2 regions of the Exiguobacterium sp. s143 genome follow, and region 2 is predicted to be linked to the other one. Evidence: predicted binding sites of a transcription regulator. Region 2 holds the regulator's gene; the other holds the start of a gene.
What was found. The regulator LexA, encoded in region 2, represses DNA repair genes until DNA is damaged. The targets are predictions, from matches to a motif close to CGAACATATGTTCG.

Region 1: a site for LexA is predicted at 2,036-2,049, ahead of uvrB (excinuclease ABC subunit UvrB). Genes of this name have one in related genera too.

What each region holds. Positions count from the first base shown of each region.
Region 1 is NZ_JACSMX010000001.1:1,187,698-1,190,898, forward strand. Features, by position in the region: gene uvrA (excinuclease ABC subunit UvrA) at 1-14, opposite strand, end outside; gene uvrB (excinuclease ABC subunit UvrB) at 16-1,983, opposite strand; gene KNQ03_RS06360 (PDZ domain-containing protein) at 2,190-3,201, opposite strand, start outside.
Region 2 is NZ_JACSMX010000002.1:434,459-437,659, forward strand. Features, by position in the region: gene KNQ03_RS10445 (MIP/aquaporin family protein) at 1-390, opposite strand, end outside; gene KNQ03_RS10450 (metal-binding protein) at 577-1,047, opposite strand; gene lexA (transcriptional repressor LexA) at 1,079-1,693, opposite strand; gene yneA (cell division suppressor protein YneA) at 1,905-2,192, shown strand; gene KNQ03_RS10465 (YneB family resolvase-like protein) at 2,238-2,891, shown strand; gene KNQ03_RS10470 (DUF896 domain-containing protein) at 3,005-3,201, shown strand, end outside.

The sequences.
Region 1 (3,201 bases), on a different contig from region 2:
TTCTTTTCTCCCAACTTAGGCACCTGCTTTCAATTCTAATATGAGGTCGCGGAGTTCAGCAGCTCGTTCGAACTGCATGTCTTTCGCCGCTTGACGCATCTCTTGGTCGAGCTGCTCAAGCAACGTTTCGCGCTCCGGTTTTTTGAGTTTGTTGAACTTCTCGAGTTTTTCGACAGTGTCGTCGCTCTCGATCGTCGTACTGATGACACCACGAACGTCTTTTTTGATCGTCTGCGGCGTGATACCATGTTCTTCGTTGAACGCCATCTGGATCGCGCGACGGCGTTCCGTCTCATCGATCGCGCGTTGCATCGAATCGGTTACTTTATCGGCAAACAAGATGACGTGTCCTTCCGAGTTCCGAGCCGCCCGACCAATCGTTTGAATCAGCGAACGGTCCGAACGGAGGAACCCTTCCTTATCGGCATCAAGAATCGTCACGAGTGAGACTTCCGGAATATCGAGTCCTTCTCGTAACAAGTTGATCCCGACGAGGACATCGTATTTTCCGAGTCGTAAGTCACGGATGATTTCAATCCGTTCCAGTGTCTTGATCTCCGAGTGCATATAGTTGACCTTGACACCATTCTCTTTCAAGTAATCGGTCAAATCTTCTGCCATCTTCTTCGTCAGTGTCGTCACGAGAACACGTTCGTTCTTCGCGACCCGGTCACGGATGTTATCCATCAAGTAATCGATTTGTCCCGTGATTGGATGAATCTCGATCGTCGGATCGACGAGGCCGGTCGGACGGATGATTTGCTCGACCATCTCTTTCGAATGTTCGAGTTCATACGGTCCTGGTGTCGCCGAGATATAGATTGCCTGACTGACTTTTTCCTCAAACTCCTCGAACCGTAAAGGACGGTTGTCTTTTGCCGACGGAAGACGGAAGCCGTGATCGACAAGGACTTGTTTCCGTGCCTGGTCTCCGTTATACATCCCGCGAATTTGCGGCAGTGTGACGTGCGACTCATCGGCAACGAGTAAGAAGTCCTTCGGGAAGTAATCGAGCAAAGTATACGGTGTTGCCCCTTCTGGCATCAAGTTCAAATGACGCGAGTAGTTCTCGATTCCGGAACAATAGCCCATCTCACGCATCATCTCAAGGTCGTAGTTCGTCCGTTGTTCGAGCCGTTGCGCTTCGAGCAACTGATTGTCTTCGCGTAACTTCGCAAGCTGGACCTCTAGTTCCTTCTCGATGTTCGCGATCGCTTTTTGCAGACGGGTATCTCCCGTCACGAAGTGGGACGCCGGGAAGATCGAGATGTGCTCGCGGTCCGCAACGATCTCACCTGTCAGCGGATCCATGTCACGGATCCGTTCGATCTCGTCACCGAAGAACTCGACCCGGACACACTGTTCGTCGCGGGACGCCGGGAAGATTTCGACGACGTCTCCCCGGACACGGAACCGTCCGCGCTGGAAGTCGATGTCATTACGCTCGTACTGGATGTCGATCAAGCGACGGAGCATCTCGTTTCGCCCCATCTCATTGCCAACACGTAGTGACAAGACGTGGTTGTTGTACTCTTCCGGGTTACCGAGACCATAAATACACGAGACAGACGCAACGATCAAGACGTCCTCCCGTTCGAACAGGGCGGACGTCGCCGAGTGACGTAGTTTATCAATCTCGTCGTTGATCGAAGAGTCTTTCTCAATGAACGTATCCGTCGATGGGACATACGCCTCCGGTTGGTAATAATCATAAAAACTAACGAAGTATTCGACCGCATTGTTCGGGAAGAATTCCTTGAACTCCGAGTAGAGTTGTCCCGCTAGTGTTTTGTTGTGGGCAAGGACGAGCGTCGGTTTTTTGATTTCCTTGATGACGTTCGAGACCGTGAACGTCTTCCCGGTACCAGTCGCCCCAAGCAACGTCTGATGTCGTTCGCCTTGTTTTAGCCCAGTCACCAATTTTTCGATTGCCGTCGGCTGATCACCGCCTGGCTCAAATGGTGAAACGAGTTCAAATTCCATCGTTTGCTTCCCCCTCATCACGTAAAAAATCTATTTTTATTGTACCACTTTACGAACAAACATTCGATTATGAAGTGCTCCTTTTAGGAAGTTACCCTTTTTTTCGAAAATGCAAAAGTTTCTTTTTTGCTTCGAGTGTTGATCCTCGATTTTTCTGCCGACAAAAAAATCCCCGTCACGGCTGTTCCGTGACAGGGATGTACTCGTTAATGCAAGGACCGCACTTTAGTGCGACCATGGACCGGCTCATTGACGAACAGGATGCCGAGCTCATGATGATCTTGTTCATAGAAGGCACGTTGCGCAAACCGGATATCTCCGTTATGGTTCATGACTTCAAGACGCAGATACGGTTTGTGTTTTTGGATGGCTTCGTAGAACGATGTTTCCGAATCGACCTTTTCACCATTGACCTTATAAATCGCTTCGCCCGGAATCAAGCCCATCTCGGCAGCTGGTTTATCAGGTAGCGTTCCGAGAATGACGGCACCACGTGTTCCATTGAGGAACAATGGTGTCTGTGCCCGGTTCAAGCGTTTGACCCGCTGATGCAATAGGATATGCAGGACGAGCAACAAGACGATCCCATACAGCCATTCCGCTTGTCCGGTGACGTACGCAAGAACCGTCAAGAGAATCGCGACGAGACTCGTAATCAAACGTCCTTGAACAAGCGGACGCATCAATTCTTTCGGCAGCTTACCCGTAAAGAGGAAGCTGAAGCCGATTGGTAACCAGAGAACGATCGGAACGAGCTCTGGGAAGCTGTAACGTGGCCACCAGGCTTCAAGCACATCGCCCGGAACAAAGACAAGCAAAGGCAACAGCCAAAGTTTATTCGCTGACAGTCCACCGATGAAGCGACCACGCTTCGAGACGACGAGTGACGGTGACAGGCGTCGTTGCCCGCGCCACCAGACGAGTAGACATTCCGCGACGAGCGTTAACGTCGCAAGCAATAAAATCATTTTCGGCTCAACCGCTCGAACCGGATCAAGACGTGAATCCATTAGGAACCAGCCGGCAAGTCCAAGCAAAACGATCGGCCAAAGCGGTACGTTCAAGCGAACGATACCGACCAACAGCAGGACGCTTGAGAGTCCGAGTAACAACAGAGCGTATTGCGGCGTCAGCGTCAATCCAAGCCAGCCACTGACGACGGATAAGACGAGACCAATTAGTAACCCGGGTAAAAGTGTTTCGAGGACATCACTTCGT
Region 2 (3,201 bases):
CGGCGTATGACGAATCGCTGGACCTGTTGCGAACACACCGAGTTTTGCGGCTTGATCATCAGTCGCTTCAAAATGTTTCATGTAATGAAGCCAAACGAGAATGGCGCCGATGAAAGCTCCGACAAGTTGTCCGGCAATGTAGATCGGAACGTCTGCCCACGGTAGGTCAGAGTTCAAAGCAAGTGCAATCGTCAATGCGGGGTTCAAGTGTGCTCCACTCTCAGCAGCGACGAATGCTGCTGTCATGACGGCAAGACCCCAAGCGAACGTGATGACGATCCATCCGCTGTTTTCCGATTTCGTCTTTTTCAAGACGACACCGGCGACGACTCCATCCCCGAGCAGGATGAGAATCATCGTACCGATCATTTCTAGTACAAAGTTATTCATGCAAAAACCCTCCCTTTGGATTAAAGCAGATAATGGCCTTTCTACTTTAAATTACTCTGATTTGAGAACGTTTTCAATACATATAATTGAAATATAGGAATGGAAATTTTTTATTTTGATGTTTAAAGATACGAAAAAGTGGATAAGAAAACACCTCTTCCTGCCTGCGAGCAAGCAAAAGAGGTGTTACCGACGACGTTTTTTTCTTTTTTTAGGTCGAAACCAACTGCTGGAATAATCTAGTAGGATATGAATCGTACTCGCCACCATGATACCGACGACGAATGCAGGCAAGGAAGCGAACCACGAATCAATCGTAGCAGAATCAAGAACCTGAAAATATAGACTTAAAAATAGTAGGGGAATCAGAATCGCAGCACTGTACAGAAGCCGAATGATGTCTCCGATGATCAGTCCATGCGACCAGATCGATCGGTGAGGCATGATCTTGACATACGGCATCCACAAGACTCGAAATGGTCCAAAGCGATAATACGGTTCTGACTTTAAATCGAGGTCGGGTGACAACCAAAGGGTACCGACAGCGATACCGATGGCAGTCGGTAACCAATCGGTTTGTTGCGTTGCGACCGAATACGCAACGTAACCCGTCAGTGCGACGGTATTGACGGTATCATGTACATTTCCTGAAGGCATGAAAAAAGACCAGTCGTAACTGGTCCCTCCGTCAATGAATCGTCCGATACACGCCGATTACCTTACCAAGAATGGAGACATTATCGAAATACATCGGATCCATCGAGTCATTTTCTGGTTGTAGACGTACCTGTTGATCTTCTAAGAAGAACCGTTTCACCGTCGCTTCGCTATCTTCGGTCATAGCTACGACGATTTCTCCGTTTTCTGCTGTGTTTTGTTGGCGCACGATGACACGATCGCCGTCAAGAATACCTGCGTTAATCATCGATTCACCATCGATCGTCAACATGAAGACCGTTTCGTTTCCTACATAATGTGCAGGGAGCGGGAACTGTTCTTCGATGTTTTCAATCGCTGTAATCGGAAGACCTGCTGTGACTTTCCCGATGACGGGAACATGGACGATGGCTTCCGTGATTTCTTCAGGCTTATCAAGCAATATCTCAATCGCACGTGGTTTCGTCGGGTCACGGCGAATCATTCCCCGCTTCTCGAGTCGATCCAAATGACCGTGTACCGTCGAGCTAGACGCGAGTCCGACTGCTTCTCCGATTTCACGAACTGATGGTGGATACCCCTTCAGTTTCACTTCAGAGACGATGTAGTCGAGAATCTCTTGTTGGCGCTTAGACATTTTCCGCATACGAATTGCCACCTCTTTCTGGATTGAAGTTTGAAATGTAAGAATATATGTTTCTAGATTCACTATAACATAGAACAAATGAGCGTACAAACAATTGTTCGACATTTTGTATTGACCGAACACGGGTTCTGTGTTTATTATGAGTTATGCGAACAATTGTTCCGCGAACATTTATTCTAACTCATTCATTTCATATTTGGAGGGATTCATGATGATTCATACGATTCGTACTCATGCTTTTTCAATTCTCTTCTATGCATTAAGTATTGCCTTCGTGATCTTTTTACTCACACCACGCCCGGATGAAAAAGTGGCGCAACTGATGACAGCTTCCGTTACGGTCGATGAGAACGCTACAGTCGAACAAATCGCTGAAGTCTACAATGATGGTTCGATGTCAGATGAAGAGTACGTCAATTGGTTGATTAAAAATAATGATGTTGAAACAAAACACGTCATCTCAAAAAGCAAAATCGTTGTACCAATCGCACAACAATGACAAAATGGAAAAGTTGTGAAAGAACGAACAGGGATGTGAGGTACGATGAAGGTCGTGATTTATTGTCGAGTGTCGACCGAAAAAGAAGCACAAGATAGTTCGATTGAACGCCAACGGATGGAGCTTTCGAAGGTCGCGTCTCAAAAGGGTTTTGATGTCGTGGATGTCGTCTCTGAAAAAGAGAGTGGATATGACGTCGATCGGGAAGGGATGCTGACGGTTCTTGATCATGTAACACGTGATGCGGTAGATGCGGTCCTCGTGACAGATGACACACGGATTGGTCGAGGGAATGCGAAAATCGCTATTTTGCACACGTTTAAGAAGCACGGTGTTCGGTTGATGACACTTGATTCTGATGGAGAATACCAGCTTGCGGATGCAGAAGCAATGGTCCTTGAGATTGTCTCACTGGTGGAAGAATATCAACGGAAACTGCATAACGCAAAAATCGCGCGCGGCATGCGGCGAGCTGTTGAACAAGGCTTTCGCCCGGAACGAAATCTGAATCGCCAAGGAGAGAACGCTGGGCGTAGTCGAAAGGACGTACCGATCGAAGAAATCGTACGTCTTCGAGAGCTCGGACTGACGTTTTCAGATATCGCCATCACCTTGCGTGGGATGGGACATGATATTTCAAAGGCAACGGTCAATCGTCGATATCTTGAATACCGCGAACTGACACCTAGCCCGGAATGAAGAGCAAGTTACCCGTCGACTGACGCGGTTAACTTGCTTTTTTTTATAGCCTCTTTTAAAGTAAGGATACAATTGAACAACTCAAGTTTGAGTCGTACAGAAAGAGGGATTCCATGTTATCACAAGAACAATTAGATCGAATCAATGCATTAGCGAATAAATCAAAAGTCGAACCGTTATCAGAAGCCGAAACGGCAGAGCAAAAAGAGTTACGTGCAGCGTATCTCGCAGCATTCCGTGGATCGTTCAAAAACCAACTCATGGGCATGAAAATCGTCGATGAAGAAGGAACGGACGTAACACCAGAGAA